Regions from separate parts of the Shewanella sp. SM71 genome, predicted to be linked through region 3. Evidence: predicted binding sites of a transcription regulator. Region 3 holds the regulator's gene; each other region holds the start of a gene.

Region 1 (4,500 bases), on a different contig from region 3:
GCGGCAACGACACCAACTCGAGTGCGTTTATTATTGGCGATGGCAATTACCTTTGCGATAGCACCCGTTCTTCCTCCAACTAAAAATGTGGATTTATTTTCGTTAAGCGCAGTGTTCATCACGGCGCAGCAAATTATTATCGGTGTTGCCATGGGATTTGTGACTCAAATGGTGATGCAAGTCTTTGTGCTCACCGGACAGATCATTGGTATGCAGACTAGTTTAGGCTTTGCCTCTATGGTTGATCCCGGTTCTGGCCAACAAACACCCGTTATTGGTAACTTTTTCCTTTTATTGGCGACATTGATTTTCTTAGCTGTGGACGGCCATCTTTTGATGATCCGTATGCTAGTGGCGAGCTTTGAAACTTTGCCGATTTCTAATCAAGGCTTAACACTGACAAGTTATCGATCGCTGGCTGATTGGGGGTCGTATATGTTTGGTGCGGCACTCACTATGTCGATATCTGCGATTATCGCCTTGTTATTAGTCAACTTGTCCTTCGGGGTCATGACCCGCGCCGCGCCGCAATTGAATATTTTCTCTATTGGTTTTCCGATCACTATGATTGGTGGACTGTTTATTCTGTGGTTAACCCTAACACCGGTAATGGCACACTTCGATGAAGTATGGTCGACGGCTCAAGTGCTGCTTTGCGATATGTTAGCGCTCCAATGTAACGCTGATGGCTTGATATGATGGGATTAGGAGAAGCCCATGGCTGAAGAATCAAGTGGCGAACGTACAGAGGAACCCACGGGGAGGCGTCTAGAACAGGCGCGGGAAAAAGGACAGATTGCACGTTCGAAAGAACTCGGGACTGCAGCGGTATTGATTTCGGCGGCATGTGGGTTTTATATGCTAGGCCCGAGTTTGGCCATTAGCCTAACTCGGGTGTTTGAAATTGTATTTACCATGGATAGGGCGCAAATTTTTGATACTAATGAAATGTTCAACGTGTGGGGTGTTGTTGCGAGTGAAATAGCCTGGCCCATGGCTAAAATTATGCTACTGATTGTGGTTGTTGCGTTTATCGGTAACGTCTCTCTTGGAGGGATCAATTTTTCGACCCAAGCTATGATGCCAAAAGCCAGTAAAATGAGTCCCCTTGCTGGTTTTAAACGCATGTTTGGCGTACAGGCTCTGGTTGAACTCACCAAAGGCATTGCAAAATTTTCGGTAGTAGCGTTTTCTGCTTATTTTTTATTAAGCTTCTACTTCAATGACATCATGTTGCTGTCTAGCGACCATCTTCCTGGTAATGTTTACCATGCATTAGATTTGTTGGTTTGGATGTTTATCCTGTTATGTTCCTCGATTTTGTTTATTGTCGTCATCGATGTGCCGTTCCAAATTTGGAATCACAACAAGCAACTTAAGATGACCAAACAAGAAGTAAAAGATGAATATAAAGACACTGAGGGTAAACCTGAGGTGAAAGGGCATATACGGCAGATGCAACGTGAACTAGCACAAAGGCGTATGATGGCTGAAGTGCCAAATGCCGATGTGATTGTCGTTAACCCTGAGCATTTTGCTGTTGCGATTAAATACGATGTGCAGCGCTCTGCGGCTCCCTTTGTGATAGCGAAAGGTGTTGATGATGTGGCCTTTAAAATACGTGAGATTGCCCGCGCGCACAATATTGCGATTGTCTCGGCCCCACCACTTGCAAGGGCTATTTATCATACGACTAAGTTAGACCAGCAGATCCCTGAAGGTTTGTTTACTGCTGTCGCACAGATTTTGGCTTATGTATTCCAGCTGCGCCAGTACCAAAAAGGTCGAGGTCGCAAGCCTATCCCAATACCACTTAATCAACCCATTCCCGATGAGTTAAAATATTAAGATCTAAGCTAAAAATTCTTTGAAGTCGTGATATTATTGGCGCCAATACGCTATTGGCGTATTTTTTGCTTTCATGCTGTCATACGTCAAAGTTTAGGTAAATATGAATGGATGTTAGAGCGACCTTAGGTCAAGTAAAACAAATGCGCTTGAGCACGTTTAAAGGTATAGGCACTCCTATACTCGTACTCGCAGCATTGGCCATGATAGTTTTACCTATCCCTCCATTTCTATTAGACATACTCTTTTCATTCAACATAGCCTTAGCGCTCATCGTATTATTAGTCGCAATTTATACTGATAGACCGTTGGATTTTGCTGCTTTCCCAAGTGTCCTGCTAGTGGCGACATTATTACGTCTTGCGCTTAACGTTGCCTCTACTCGTGTGGTTTTACTCGAGGGTCATAATGGCGGTGATGCCGCAGGTAAGGTGATTGAAGCCTTCGGTTCTGTGGTGATCGGTGGTAACTATGCCGTTGGTCTAGTGGTATTTATCATTTTGATTATCATCAACTTTGCGGTGGTGACTAAAGGTGCTGGTCGTATCGCTGAAGTTAGCGCCCGCTTCACCTTGGATGCTATGCCTGGTAAGCAAATGGCAATTGATGCTGACTTAAATGCTGGAACCTTAAATCAAGACCAAGCGAGAATACGCCGTGCCGAAGTGACCCGTGAAGCCGATTTCTATGGTGCGATGGACGGTGCGTCCAAATTCGTTAAAGGGGATGCGATTGCCGGTATCATGATCTTAGTGATCAATATCGTAGGTGGTTTCATCATAGGGATTGTGCAGCATGGCTTAAGTTTCTCTGAAGCGGTTGAAATTTATACCTTACTGACTATCGGTGATGGTTTAGTAGCGCAGATCCCTGGTCTATTATTGTCAATCGCCGCAGCCTTGATGGTGACCCGTCAAAATGAGTCAGGTGATATGGGCCAAATGATGATGAGTCAGATGTTTGACAGTCATAAGTCATTGGGTATCGCCGCCGGAGTCCTGTTTGTCATGGGTATTGTTCCTGGTATGCCACACATGGCGTTTTTAAGCTTTGCCTTTATGACTGCTGGTGCAGCTTATTTTGTTTATAAACGAAATGAAAACAAACGTCTTAAAGCGCTAGAACAAGTGAAATCGGGTCCAATAGAAAGACAAGATAAAGAGCCTAAAGAGCTAGGTTGGGACGATGTACATCATGTTGATACTATTGGTCTTGAGGTCGGATATCGTTTGATCCCTCTGGTAGACAAGGGCCAAGGTGGCGAGTTACTAAGCCGCATTAAAGGCGTGCGTAAAAAGTTGTCTCAGGAACTAGGCTTCTTAGTGCCCGCGGTGCATATTCGCGATAACTTAGATTTATCACCTAATGCTTATCGCATTTCATTAATGGGCGTCGTCGTCGGAGAGGCAGATATTCGTCATGATTGCGAATTGGCGATCAACCCTGGTCAAGTCTATGGCAAACTCGATGGTATCGAAACGCGCGATCCCGCCTTTGGCCTTGAAGCCGTATGGATCGCCCCTGAGTTACGTGAGCACGCACAAACATTAGGTTATACCGTCGTCGATGCCGCCACTGTTGTTGCAACTCATATTAGTCAATTACTCACAAATAATGCCGCTAAGTTGTTAGGCTACGAAGAAGTGCAACAACTGATGGATATGCTTGCGAAACACTCACCTAAGCTGGTTGATGGCTTTATTCCAGATATCATGCCACTAGGACATGTCGTAAAAGTGATGCAGAACCTATTAAATGAAGGGGTTTCAGTTAGAGACTTGCGTACTATAGTGCAAACTTTGTTAGAATATGGCACTAAGAGTAATGACACTGAAGTCTTGACTGCCGCTGTGCGTATCGCTTTGAAACGTATGATAGTTCAGGAAATCTCAGGCCCAGAGCTCGAAATCCCCGTCATTACTTTGGCGCCAGAGTTGGAACAGATGTTGCATCAGTCAATGCAAGCAACCGGTGGTGATGGTCCTAATATTGAACCCGGTCTTGCAGAACGCATGCAGCAGTCCCTTGCCGATGCGGCTCAGAAGCAAGAAATGGTCGGACAACCCGCCATATTGTTGACGTCAGGTATGTTACGCGCGACGCTGTCACGCTTTGTTAAACATACTATTCCTAATCTCAGAGTCATTTCATATCAAGAAATACCTGATGAGAAGCAAATACGTATCGTATCTGCAGTCGGCCAGTAGAGGACGCATAAGTGAAGATTAAACGATTTTTTGCCAAAGACATGCGCGCCGCACTGGCCCAAGTGAAAGAAACACTCGGCTCAGATGCCGTCATTATGTCAAATAAAAAAGTGAACGGTGGCATCGAAATTGTCGCTGCCGTTGACTATGACGAACCTAAAGCGAAAACTGCAGCCACTGCGCCAGCACCGACCTTTATGGACGTGAGCGACGATCTCGTGTCCCTGGGTGCTAAGCAGCCAGTTCGTGTAGAAACTCGCGCTAAGCCAGCCGCACCTGCAGACTCATTACAAGCCTTACTTGAGAAGCAGCAAAGCCGTTTGAATCAACAAATGTCACATCAGCAAGTTGATGCCGAGTTACCAGCATGGGCTAAGGGCTTACAAGCCCCTACTGCTGTGAAACCAGAACGTCGTGAAGCACCTTCCTCGTTTGATAAAAAACC
Region 2 (4,500 bases), on a different contig from region 3:
CTTGAGAGTCACATCTGACGGGGATTTTATTTTGACGCGAGATTGGCAAAAATTGTCGAAAGATCTTCCTGTTGAGCATCTTGTCGTTTCGACTATGAGCGTAGTAACCAATGGTATGGCGATCAATACTCGGATTGTGAACATTAGTAACAATCGCGTGGTATCGGCATCTCAAACTTTTGTGACTCAAAAAGAGTTGGCAAACTACATGCAGCCTTCGGAGCAAATTGTGTCACAAAATGGCATCTTATATCGTCAGGCGAGTCCGGGTATGAATGAAGTACGTGTTTTAGGAGATGGAAAATGAAACGCTACCTTTTAGTTATTGTGGCGCTAATGCTAACTGGCTGCGCTGCTAAAGATAGATATGTGCAATGGGAAGATGTGCCGCCGCCGAGTTTTCCTAAGTTAACGGCTATAGGATATGCGCCGTTAGCGACTCAACCGGCTAAAGAGCAATCACAAAGAGTGTTGATGGCTATGCAGGCATCAAAAATTGTGGCTTATCGTGAATTAGCGGAACAAGTTTATGGGCAGAAAATAACGGCAAACAGCAGTGTCAGTGATTGGATGTTGACGGACGATAATGTCAAAGCGTCAGTTTCTGGCGTGATCCGCGGCGCACGAGTCGTTAAGAGTTATCCAGCAGGCGAGCATTATGTCACTGAGTTAGAACTTGATTTTTCACAGGTTTGGGCGCTTTATCAACAACAGAACCGTCCACAACGAGTGAAGGAAGTGACGTATTTCTAGCGTTTTTGAGAGTATGTTCAACAGCATGTATTGAGCCGCGTATTTACGCGGCTTTTCTTTTTGTAGAAGACATTAATATCTAATCAGAGCTTAGAAAAGGGAATGCTAAGTGGGAGTGATGCGCTTGTTAGGCCTTTAAATCATTGCCTAAACTTGAGATAGTCGAGGTCTTGCCTTTATCGTTATAGGTGAGGCTGGAGGCGTTTCTGCTGGCTTGTAAAGCTTGAGCAAAGCGATTTAAACTCGCTAAATTCATCTCAATTAAACTGGCATTTTGTTCGTTTAATTCTTTGCATTCAGTCAATGCGTCTTTGATCTCGGCCATTTTATGTACGAGTTCGACTTGCTGAGTGAGTAGCGATTTATCACTGTGTTTTGCCAGAATATCATCATTAGTCTTTAGTTCTTTCAGACATTGCGATTTTTCGTTAGCAAGGGAAAGCAGTAAATCGGCGTTTTGGTCAACCAAAGCGCCTTTTTCCTTGAGTATGATTTGCTTAAGAACAGCCAAATGGGCGTGTTGTAGATCTACCAGTTTAGCTATTTCAGTCATAGTTACTCTTTATTTAAGTCATTAAGTTCGGCTTCAAAACTTGCAATATTGGCAGCCAACTTTTCAGGGTCAATTTTATAGCGACCTTCGGCAATAGCTTGTTTGATTTCGGCTACTTTCTTTTGATCAACTTCAGGAAGGCTAGCCATTTTAGTCTGAGCTCCTTGAAGTTGTTGTGCCTGGGCCGTAATGACCACTGAGTCGCTTCTTTGTGGTGTTGTCGATTTTGTAGCAACTTGAGCAGATTGATCGCTGCTCGTTTTCGTTGCGCCTGAACGAACTTGCGCAGTCGTTGCAGTGTTGAGTTTGCTAATATCAATTGCCATTTTAGGCTCCAGCGTCGTGTGTACGGGATTTCTTAACTGGGGTATCGGCAGCTTACAAAAAAGCTTTAGATTATTTTACATTCTTACTTCAACTTCGCCAATGCCTGTGACTATAGCATCTAGTTCTTTGTTTGAACTGCTATTTTTGACTCTGATCCGATCACCTTTATTGCCATCTTGTAGGGCTTCGCCCACTGTTTTGAGCTCGAATGAGCCAGAACGAACGTAGATAGATACCGAATCATTTTTACAAACGAAGCATAAGTTGTTGCTTAATACGGGATTATCTTTTGCTACTCGTCGTTTTACTCGCACACCAGCCAATTTACTCGGGTCATCGAATTCGGCACCTCTCAAGCTATTTTGTTCAATGTAACGGACTTCTACTTGACTAGGAGAGATGAGTTCGCCTGGTGCTAAGATTTCGGTTGAGACAACAACGGGGAATAAGATATCCACCCGAACCGAGATATAGATTTGCCAAGGGTAAGCTAAGTCTTGTGTATCGCAGCTGACTTTTAAGGTGTTATTACGGCTAATTTCCCTATCGCTAGCCAGTTCAACTTTCATTGGAGACGAACATTGTGACGGCAGCATTCTTGCGTCAACCATCTGTGGCGAAATATTTACTTTGGCATTTTCTGGAACGGATATTTTTTCTGAAATAAGCGCTTTAGCTAATTCTGAGATTGCCGATACGGTGGGGACAATAGGCTCTGCACTCGCAAAAGCGGGCATGAAGAGGGTGAAAAGACTAAAAAAACAGACTAAATTTACTTTCATAATGAAGAGACTAGCTTGTAACGCCAGAATGCACCTATACTTTTATTAAGTTCGAAGCTGACCACTGTAATAATAATTTGCATCACTGTCAGAAGATTGACTCAGTTTCGACTATGTTTATCGATAGATAAGACGTAAGCAATTAATATGCCTATACTCAACTGAGTTATAGGGCCGAACATAAACAGAACAACAAGGCAGAGTTATGTCGAGTATTCTTGATTCAGTCAACAAACGAACCCAGCTCGTTGGACAAAACCGTTTAGAATTGCTGCTTTTTAAATTAAACGGTCGTCAACGGTTTGGGATTAACGTGTTTAAGGTGAAAGAAGTACTGCAGTGTCCACCACTGACCACTTTGCCTAAACTTAATCCTTATGTGAAGGGTGTTGCTCATATTCGTGGAACAACCATTTCAGTGATTGATTTGAGTGCGGCAACAGGGGGAAAACCTTTAGCGAGCACTGAAAACTGTTTCATCATTATTTCTGAATATAACCGTAGTGTTCAAGGCTTCTTGGTCAGTTCTGTTGAGCGGATCATCAACATGAATTGGGAAGCGATTATGCCTCCGCCGCAAGGTGCTGGCCGTTATTCTTATCTGACAGCTGTGACTGAAATTGAAGGTGAATTAGTTGAAATTCTCGATGTGGAAAAAATCTTAGATGAGATTTCACCAGTTAAAACGGCTATCAGTGAAGAAGCCAATGAAAAACTGACCCTCGACAGAACTCAGCATTATCATATTATGGTTATTGATGATTCTGCCGTGGCGCGTAAACAAATTATTCGTTCACTCGAGTCATTGAATTTACAAATTGATACCGCAAAAGATGGTCGCGAAGCATTAGACAAGCTTAAAGAGATCGCCAAAGAGATGGATAATGTGGCCGATGAGATCCCCCTCATTATCTCTGATATTGAGATGCCTGAAATGGATGGCTACACCCTGACCGCTGAAATCCGAGATGATCCTAAGCTTAAGCATATTAAAGTGGTACTGCATACTTCGTTAAGTGGTGTATTCAATCAGGCAATGGTTCAAAAAGTGGGGGCTAATGACTTTATCGCTAAGTTTAATCCCGACGAACTGGCCGCTGCTGTGAATAAGCATTTAAGTTTGTAATTGCTGTAGGTTAGTACCTAGATACGCTTTACGCTATAATCTCGACTTTATAACATGATGGTTTCGCACTGATTTTGGTGCTTGCTATAGGATTTAGGATGTGAATGTGCCAAATAAATCACTCGCTGAGGCTGAATATAATCAATTTAGGTTGTTCTTAGAGCAACACAGCGGCATCGTACTGGGTGAAAATAAGCAATATCTTGTGCGCAGTCGTCTTGCTCCTTTGATGGGCAAATATAACCTGCCATCCTTATCTGATGTGGTTAAGCATTCGATGAAGCCTACTGAGCGTGCGCTCAGAGCTGAAGTGATCGATGCTATGACGACCAATGAAACCCTTTGGTTCCGTGATCGTTATCCATTTGAGTTGTTGAATAATGTCCTACTACCTGAATACAGTCGTCTGGGGCGTCCGCTCAAAATTTGGTCTGCGGCTTGCTCGTCAGGCCAAGAGCCGTACTCATTGGCTATGACTATTCTTGAGTATCAACAGAAGAAGCCTGGTGCCTTGGCTGGTAGTGCTTCGATTCAAGCAACGGATCTATCTCCTTCGATGTTGGAACGCTGCAAAAATGCCGAGTACGATAGTTTGGCATTAGCGCGTGGTTTATCTGAAGAACGTAAGCGTCAGTTTTTTGATGCATTACCTTCAGGCAATATGAAGTTAAAGGATAATGTGAAGCGGTTGGTGAACTTTAGAGCGCATAATTTGCTTGAGAGTTATAGTCTGCTTGGCAAGTTCGACATTATCTTTTGCCGCAATGTGCTGATTTATTTTGCACCAGAGGCAAAGGCAAAAATTTTGCGGCAATTCGCTGCCGCTCTCAATCCCAAAGGGATTTTATTTCTCGGTGCATCAGAATCTATCGCTGGTTTAACGGACGAGTTTGATATGGTTCGTTGTAACCCTGGCATTTATTACCAGAAAAAGACTTAACTTAGCCGCTCTAAAGAAA
Region 3 (4,500 bases):
GCGCGAAAGAAATTCGTTACGATATGGCAAGCCGCACCTTAACACTGAAAGGTATGGCGTCATTAGATCAAGCAGGTAGCCAAGTTACAGGCAATTTAATCCGCTATAACATGATTCAACAGAAATTGATGGCCGAGAGTACTGGCAGTGGTGACGATCGCGTGATCACTATTATTCAGCCTGAAAACTATCAAGATGATGCTAAATCAGACGCTCCGGCGGATAAACCTGTAAAAAAGCAGGACTCTAAATGACCCAAATCACCTTAAGAGCACAAAATCTGGCTAAAAGTTACAAGAGTCGCCAAGTGGTTAAAGACGTCAGTCTGACGGTAAAAACCGGTCAAGTCGTTGGCCTACTCGGTCCAAACGGCGCGGGTAAAACCACGACCTTTTACATGGTTGTCGGGCTAGTGAAGAGCGATAAGGGACATATCTTTATCGACGATGATGATTTAACCGCAGATCCTATGCATCTGCGTGCCCGCAAAGGCATAGGTTACTTACCGCAAGAAGCCAGTATCTTTCGTAAGCTAACTGTTCATGACAACATCATGGCCGTACTGCAAACTCGTAAAGAACTTAAAAACGAAGAACGAGAAGAAGAACTAGAACATCTGCTCGAAGAGTTTCATATCACCCACATCCGTGACAGCCAAGGCATGTCATTGTCGGGTGGCGAACGTCGTCGCGTCGAAATTGCGCGGGCTTTAGCCGCTAATCCTAAGTTCATTTTGCTCGATGAACCGTTTGCCGGCGTCGATCCTATTTCGGTTATCGACATCAAGAAGATTATCGAACAACTCAAAAGTCGCGGCCTTGGCGTACTGATCACAGACCATAATGTCCGCGAGACATTAGATGTATGTGAACATGCTTATATTGTGAGTCACGGAAACCTGATTGCCGAAGGAACTCCAGCAGAGATCTTAGACAATCAGCAAGTTAGGGCTGTGTACTTAGGTGAACAATTCAGGCTATAGTTAATCGAGCGAAGCCAATGGAGGCAATTTATACCGCCATTGGGCTTCACTCAAGATAATAATAAGCGACCTCATCCAACAATAATAACGTAGGGATCAGCGGTAACATGAAAGCGTCACTCCAGCTCAAACTGGGTCAACAGTTAACCATGACGCCACAATTACAACAGGCCATACGTCTGTTGCAACTGTCGTCATTAGAACTGCAGCAAGAGATCCAGCAAGCATTAGATTCTAATCCCCTTCTCGAGCTGGAAGAGGATCAATTCGACGCCACTAAAACCCCTGTAAACCAAACGCTATCCGATACGGACTTCAGTGAATCTAGCACTCTGCCACCAGAAAAAGACAGCTCCACCATAGACACGGCAGAGTCGCTAACCAAAGAATCCATGCCCGATGAGCTCCCCATGGACACCACATGGGATGAAGTGTTTACCGCCTCCCCAAACTCAGGCCCCGGCGGCAGTCGTGAAGACGATATGCCCTTCCAAGGCGAGACCAGTGAAGGTTTGTACGAACACTTAGAATGGCAAAAAAACCTCACGCCGTTTTCTGAAACCGATTTAGCCATTGCCACCGCCATTATTGATGCCATCGACGATCAGGGCTATCTCACCCAAAGCACTGAAGAAATTCTCGAAGCCATGGGCAATCCTGAAGTTGAGCTTGACGAAGTCGAAGCCGTACTCAAGCGTATTCAGCATTTTGATCCCATAGGCGTTGCCGCCCGTGATTTAAGTGAATGCCTGCTGATCCAACTGTCGCATTTCGCCGCTGACACGCCCAACCTAGAAAACGCCCGCATGCTGATCAAAGATCATTTAGATCTGATCGCCGCACGAGACTTTAGGTTGTTGATGCGTAAGACTAAATTAAAAGAGGATGAATTAAGGGATGGTATAGCACTCATCCAAACCCTCAATCCTCGCCCAGGTTTGTTGATCACGCCCAATAATGACGAATACGTTATCCCAGATGTGTCTGTGTCGAAGAAAAATGGCCGCTGGGTCGTTGAGCTTAATCCTGACTGCATGCCAAAAATCAATGTAAATCAACATTATGCTTCTATGGCACGCAGTACCAAAAACCAAGCCGATAGCCAATTTATTCGCGGCCATCTGCAAGAGGCTAAATGGTTTATTAAGAGCCTAGAAAGTCGTAACGATACTTTGCTTAAAGTTGCTAATTGCATAGTGCAATATCAGCAGGGTTTCTTTGAGTACGGTGAAGAAGCCATGAAGCCTATGGTGCTTAACGATATTGCCGAAGCGGTAGAAATGCATGAGTCCACCATCTCACGGGTCACAACTCAAAAATACATGCATACCCCTAAGGGACTTTTTGAACTAAAATACTTCTTCTCTAGCCACGTCGGTACTGACGATGGTGGTGAGTGCTCATCCACAGCAATCAGAGCCTTTATAAAGAAACTGGTGGCAGCGGAAAACCAGAAAAAACCATTAAGCGATAGTAAGATGGCACAACTTCTGGCAGAACAAGGGATCAACGTAGCCCGCAGAACCATTGCGAAGTACCGAGAGGCTATGCTTATTCCACCTTCTAATCAGCGTAAAAGTTTATAACCTACAGTGGATATCGGAGGACGTTTCTATGCAAATAAACCTAAGTGGGCACCATATCGAAATTACCGAATCGTTACGTGCATATGTAGAAGAAAAGTTTTCAAAACTTGAACGCCATTTCGAACAGATCAATAATGTGCACGTTGTGCTCAATGTTGAGAAAATGCAACAGATTGCTGAAGCGAGAATAAACCTCATAGGTGGTGAAGTTTTTGCAACTTCAGAGCATGCTGACATGTATGCCGCTATAGACGCCCTGATTGACAAGCTTGACCGTCAGGTTATTAAACACAAAGAGAAGTTAACAAAACACTAATAATGGAACTTTGTACCATACTGCGGCCGGAGTGCACTACCTGCGCCACTCCGGGCAGCAAGAAAAAGGTACTGGAACTCATCAGCGACTTAGTCGCTGCCCAGTACCCGACCCTCTCATCTCAAGAGATATTCGAAAGCCTAGTGGCGCGCGAAAAGATGGGGAGCACAGGTATAGGTAACGGCATCGCCATTCCACATGGTCGACTAGCCGATATAGATCAGCCCATTGCCATACTAATTAAGTGTGAAGAGCCGATAGCATTTGATGCTATCGATAAGCAACCTGTTGATATTTTATTTGCACTACTGGTGCCTGCAGACCAATGTCAGCAGCACTTAAGTACCTTGTCTTGCATGGCCGAAAAGCTGAGCGACAAGCAAATATTAAAGCAATTACGCAAGACGCATGATGAAACGGAACTCTATCAGGTAATCACTGGATGAAACTGGTCATAGTGTCGGGCCGCTCAGGCTCAGGCAAATCTGTCGCCCTTAGGGTACTCGAAGATCTCGGCTATTATTGTGTCGATAACCTTCCCTTGCCATTGATTGGCAGTTTGCTTGAGCAACTCAAAGGCAGTAACGATCTCGTCGCCATCAGTGTCGACGTGCGTAACATGCCTGAGCAGGATAAGGTCTTAGTAAAACAACTCGCTAGCCTACCTCCAGATACTGAGTTAACGAGCTTCTTCCTTAACTCCAGCGATAAAATTCTGCTCAAGCGTTACAGCGAAACCCGCCGTTTGCATCCTTTGTCGAAGAGCCGAGTCTCTTTGCAAGAAGCGATAAAGCTGGAGGGGAAACTGCTTGAGCCTATGTCAAAACTGGTCGATCACTACATAGATACGTCGAATTTGAATATCTATGATTTAAGCGACCAAGTCAGACAAATTCTCCTTGGTAGTGTCGATAAAGAACTCGTGATCAACTTCGAGTCCTTTGGCTTTAAGCACGGAATGCCCACCGAAGCCGACTTTATGTTCGATGTACGCTTCCTGCCCAATCCCCACTGGGAGTTGGCGCTGCGGCCATTGACTGGCTTAGATGAACCCGTGGCTGAGTTCTTAAATCGCCAACCACTGGTCAATAAGTTCATCTGGCAAATCGAAAATTTACTGGAGACTTGGCTGCCGCACCTCGAGCGTAACAATCGCAGTTATTTAACGGTAGCCATTGGCTGCACAGGTGGACAGCACAGATCGGTTTACGTCGCAGAGCAATTGGCAAAACGCTTTAGTAACGGTAAACATAAAGTTTATGCCCGTCATCGAGAGCTCAATAATGCCAAAGCTTGAACGTCAGATAACCATCTGTAATAAGCTCGGTTTACATGCCCGTGCCGCCACTAAGTTGGTGGTACTGGCTTCCGAGTTTGATGCGACCATCACCTTAATCCAAGGCGATAAACAAGCATCGGCCGCCAGTGTGCTTGGCTTGCTGATGCTTGAAACTGGCATGGGTAAAACCATCAAGCTTATCGCCGAAGGTCCAGATGCAGAGCCGGCTCTCGATGCCATTTGTGCCTTAATCGACGCTAAGTTTGACGAAGCCTGTTAGTTTCACTTCACACTAAGCACTTCATCGTTAGTTTCACTTCATGTCTAGTTTAAAAAA
Region 4 (4,500 bases), on a different contig from region 3:
ACAAGGAACAAGTTCAGTGAAATTCAATCAACCTTCTAAAAATGCATTTTATATTCAAACTCTGAGTACTCAGTACCGACCTCTATTATGGCTGTTTGCTGCTGGGTTATTACTGCTTGGTTTACTCTGCGCCAGAGCAACCTATTTACAACCCGATCCGATACTACAGCTCGTTCTCGGCTGGGTAACACTATTTCTATTGTTACCCGTGTTACCGACTGCGTTTGTTCAGCAACAGTGTTGGTTAGATGCTGAGCAACAGCAATTGTGGCTCGGTAAAGGTTTATTCAATGGGAGGTATATGGGATTGTGGTGGTGGCGTTCCTATGCTTTTTCGGACATCAAAGCAGTGCAACTTTATCAGCTGCAAATCACCCGTTGGCATCAGATCAGCCGCAATCGCCAAACGGAAGATACTGTCCAACATTATCTGGCTTATTTAGAATTGCACCAGCCCAACGGTGCTCAATTGATATTGGGTGACAGTACTGATAGAAAGGAATTACAACAAGTTCTACAGCAATGTGCGCAGGCAATAGACTGTAAATTTCAGGATTTTAGTAACACCACTCAAAAATCACTTCCCAAAGGTAGTGAATTTAATTTCATGCGGGTACTGGTTCTGCTGGTTATATTTATTTTGTTGAATATTTTATATTTTTTGTTCGTTCTATAAATGCCCAGTCATCCAGCCTAAAAAGTTAGGCTGGATGTCCTCCACAACGATCACTCATCTTGCTCTGTGGTTTCCTGATAAGGAACAAACACTTTAAGAGATGCTGGCTGGACTTCAATAGTGAGATCCGCTGGCTCAAATACTTCACCATCAATCACATATTTACACTTAGGCTGGCTGCTGATGGTGACCTTTTTAGCATGTGCATGATGGACTTTACTTGCACTCGCTTGTTGATCTCGCACATTTTTATTGCCTTCTTTCACCCATCCTGCAATCGCTAATTCAGCGAGGCTAAGCAACTGCTCTTTGGGTTCATCGCCAGCATCCAACCAAGTAATGTCGAGCAAACCGTCGGTCATGTTTGGTTCGCCATCGCCCTGCGCCAACACGCTGGTAAACGGTGCGGCATTGGCAACGATTAGGCTATGGGTCGTCAATGTTGTGGGTTTTGCATCATCTAAGCTGAGCTGGATGGTTAAAGTGATATCGGCATTCACTGCGCGCCATAAGCCATCGAGGTAGGCAAACTGGCCGAGGGCATTTTTACGCTCACGGTTTGCGGATTCAATCATTTGTTGCTCAAACCCTATGCCCACAAGCAACAACACTAACGCCTCATTACAACGCGCGGTATCAATGGCTTGGCAATGCCCTTGAATAATATTATCCAGCGCCTGAGAGATAGGAATAAGCTTACTGCCTAAACCAAAGAGGGCATGGCTGAGGGCATTAGTTGTGCCAAGAGGAATGATGCCTAAGACGATATCCGTATCAACGATTTGAGAGGCCACTTCAGTCACAGTACCATCGCCACCACAGGCGATAATGATATCAGCGCCTGCATTACGGGCTTGCTCGGCGAAGACATTTGCAGTTTCGTCTGCTGTTGTGAGTTTTAAAGTCAGGTCAAAATAGGCTTTGAGTTCATCTTGGATTTGCTCGCTGTATTCTTGCCATTTCCCGCCACCAGAGACTGGGTTGGCGATAATCCACGCCACTTTGTGGATGTTAATTTTCCCTTGACTGAGCATGCGATCGAGCGCGCGTAATTGCCATTTGTTTAAGCCAGCGGTTTTGCGAATTTGCTTTATCTGCTGCAGTACTTCGGCGAAGTGCTGTTGTTTATCTTTACAAACCAAATAAGCGGCGAGTACCAGCACTGAGCGGCCACGACCCATAGCACAGTGGATGAGTACCTGTTTATTGGCGCGCACTTGGCGGTGCAGCCAGTTAACGGCTTGATTGAGTTGGGCGCTGGTCGGTACGCTATGGTCGAGGATGGGAATATTTAAATACTCGATATGATCTTCAAATTGCGACCAATCTAAGCCATCAAATTCAGCGGTGACATCCAGAATGGCAGTGATCTTATTGGCTTTAATCTTTTCCAGATCTGCGGAAAAGAGTCTACAGCCGAGATACAGATGTTCATCAATCCTTTGCATGGGCGGTACTGAATCGTATTTTCTGGCCCAGTGGTTATAGAGTCGACTGCCTAATAAAAAGGGAATAAAACCCCAACGAATATACCAAGGAATAGTGCCATCTTGGCGTTTTCTAAAAATACTGGCGAGATTAAACCAATAGGCTGAACCGACTAAAAACAGTGACAGACTTGTCCATGCACAAATGAAAGTGAGCAGGGGAGAAGTGTCTGTTACTGCAAAATAGGCTAACAATACTGCACTTGCAGTGTACAAATATTTGATGTGGATCTTCGTTAGCATGCAAGTCCTCCAATGCCATTGTTCTTGGTTAAAATCGTTGCACTTGAATGGATAGATGTCGAGATGAGAGATGCAGAAATGAGCGAGTCTAAACCAAAAGGGTGGCAGTAGACGAGTCTATTGCCACCCTAAAGTCAGGTTTGTTTAGCACTTAGTATCTTTAGCTTTAACACCTTCTTTGACTTCTTCACAGGCATCTTCGATGGCGTTACCTGTATCAGTCATTACTTCATCGATTTTTTCGCCCGCGTCTTCGGCTTTGTTATCACTACAGGCCGTTAAACCTAGGGCGAGTAATAATGCGAATGCTGCACTTGTCATCAGGGTAAATGGTTTCATATCTATCTCCTTTTCTAAAAAAATTATAGTCGCGGTGATTTACCCTTAAGGGCATTGATCAGCAGAGAAATCACTAATAACACAATAAATATGAAGAAAATGATTTTCGCTATTCCCGCCGCTGCGCCAGCAATCCCAGCAAATCCTAACAACCCGGCAATCACGGCAACAACTAGAAATACTAATGTCCAACCTAGCATAATAACCTCCTGCCCTTGTATTAATCCTTCTCATGACCGTTTGTGTCACTTGTAAGGTAACGGCTAATGGCTCTTACTTGATTGCGATCTTAATGCCAACTTTAAAAATTTTAAGTAGTTAATTGATTTTAAATATAATTTAAATCATTTTATTTAAAATGGTGTGAGTGAATTAAAAGAGGGGTAGGCAATTTTTACCTAAGCTTCGGTAAGAGTTTCAGCCTAATACGTTGAATCAAAGACTGTGAGCTGATGTCGTTCATAAGTAAAGACAAATAAAAGCCGACACTGTGAGTTTGTGTCGGCTTGAAGATATTATGATCTTATAATACAAGATGATAGGAGCTAAATACGTTTAAAAACGATTTAATGGTTTCCAGCGCTGCAGGCTAACTGGAATACTCGTACCTTGGGATAACAGCAGGTTAATGCGGGATTGATATGCTGCGCCCACCATTAAATGTTTGGCTAAATCCACCGCATTACGGGCCTTATAGTCATCTAAATAACTGCCTTTTGCCCAAGCGTTAAATGCACCCAGTGCTGGGCCTGCCCAAATTTGGTAATCCATTTCGCGGCCGACTTCACCTGTGTTCGACCAGCGGCTCGAAAGACCCAAATACCAGCGGAAAATCAGCGCCATCTTACGTTTGGGGTTATCCAATGCGCGCTCGATTTGCTTAGGATCGCGCTCGTTAAAGTGGGCGACTGTGCCCGCCCAAATATCATCGAGTGATGAGCGGAACACTTGCTCTTCGAGCTTTTTACGCTCGTCCGCAGGGATGGCATCAATCGAATCGTAACGGGTATAGATTTCATACAGCTTATTGGCGCGCATCGGGAACAGGGTTCCGCGCTTAACCACTTGTAATTTAACGCCCATTTCGAACATATCGGCGGCAGGCGCCATAGTTACATCGGCCATTTCTGTGGTGGCGAGTAACTTACGTGTGTGTTCACTCGCGCCCGCTTCGACGCAAGCTTGGTTGATAGAACCTGTGACGATAAACGCCGCGCCCATGTTGAAGGTGGCTAATGCTGCATCGGGAGTACCTACGCCGCCGCCTGCGCCCACGCGGATAGGCGTTTTGTATTGATACTTAGCTTGGATTTCATCTTTAAGCGCCAAAATCGTCGGCAATAGCGTCACTAGCGGGCGATTGTCGGTATGGCCGCCTGAGTCGGCTTCGGCCGTGATGTCGTCCGCCATAGGCACCAGCAATGCCATCGCCATTTGGTCTTGGCTGATAAGGCCGTCACTCACTAATTGCTGGAGGATTTTGGCTGGCGCTGGCTCCATAAACTTAGTCGCGACTTCGGTACGGCTGATTTTGGCTATGACTTTGTTGCCAATGACGATGTCGCCATGTTCGTCGCGGCTCAAACCCGCCGCGCGGTAATAGACGATTTGCGGCGTTAAACCTAAAAATGCCGAGGCTTCGACCGTGCGCACTTTATGTTTTAAGAACAGCTCAACACTGCCGCGCTCTAATGCGGGCTCGCTTGGGCTGTGAATTAAGTTAAAAGCATAAGGACCATTAGGCAGCGCCGCCTG

Evidence for each region. Region 3 encodes sigma-54, which starts transcription at its own class of promoters, with help from an activator protein. Its sites were predicted from a motif close to GTTGGCACGNNNNTNGNNT; they were not measured.
Region 1: the regulator sigma-54 is predicted to act here: its motif matches at 1,901-1,919, upstream of flhA (flagellar biosynthesis protein FlhA).
Region 2: the regulator sigma-54 is predicted to act here: its motif matches at 2,552-2,570, upstream of flgA (flagellar basal body P-ring formation chaperone FlgA).
Region 4: the regulator sigma-54 is predicted to act here: its motif matches at 3,027-3,045, upstream of L5L97_RS01855 (DUF1328 family protein).

The regions. Positions count from the first base shown of each region.
Region 1 covers NZ_JAKKRW010000006.1:222,013-226,512, reverse strand. Annotated here, with positions in the region: gene fliR (flagellar biosynthetic protein FliR) at 1-699, shown strand, start outside; gene flhB (flagellar biosynthesis protein FlhB) at 718-1,848, shown strand; gene flhA (flagellar biosynthesis protein FlhA) at 1,956-4,055, shown strand; gene flhF (flagellar biosynthesis protein FlhF) at 4,067-4,500, shown strand, end outside.
Region 2 covers NZ_JAKKRW010000003.1:251,637-256,136, forward strand. Annotated here, with positions in the region: gene L5L97_RS04855 (FlgO family outer membrane protein) at 1-307, shown strand, start outside; gene L5L97_RS04860 (LPP20 family lipoprotein) at 304-753, shown strand; gene L5L97_RS04865 (flagella synthesis protein FlgN) at 881-1,306, opposite strand; gene flgM (flagellar biosynthesis anti-sigma factor FlgM) at 1,309-1,632, opposite strand; gene flgA (flagellar basal body P-ring formation chaperone FlgA) at 1,708-2,415, opposite strand; gene L5L97_RS04880 (chemotaxis protein CheV) at 2,621-3,541, shown strand; gene L5L97_RS04885 (CheR family methyltransferase) at 3,642-4,481, shown strand.
Region 3 covers NZ_JAKKRW010000008.1:124,130-128,629, forward strand. Annotated here, with positions in the region: gene lptA (lipopolysaccharide transport periplasmic protein LptA) at 1-254, shown strand, start outside; gene lptB (LPS export ABC transporter ATP-binding protein) at 251-982, shown strand; gene L5L97_RS10090 (RNA polymerase factor sigma-54) at 1,090-2,568, shown strand; gene hpf (ribosome hibernation promoting factor) at 2,597-2,884, shown strand; gene ptsN (PTS IIA-like nitrogen regulatory protein PtsN) at 2,887-3,330, shown strand; gene rapZ (RNase adapter RapZ) at 3,327-4,181, shown strand; gene L5L97_RS10110 (HPr family phosphocarrier protein) at 4,168-4,443, shown strand.
Region 4 covers NZ_JAKKRW010000001.1:419,609-424,108, forward strand. Annotated here, with positions in the region: gene L5L97_RS01840 (hypothetical protein) at 17-676, shown strand; gene L5L97_RS01845 (diacylglycerol kinase family protein) at 727-2,406, opposite strand; gene L5L97_RS01850 (hypothetical protein) at 2,551-2,745, opposite strand; gene L5L97_RS01855 (DUF1328 family protein) at 2,769-2,945, opposite strand; gene pfaD (eicosapentaenoate synthase subunit PfaD) at 3,301-4,500, opposite strand, start outside.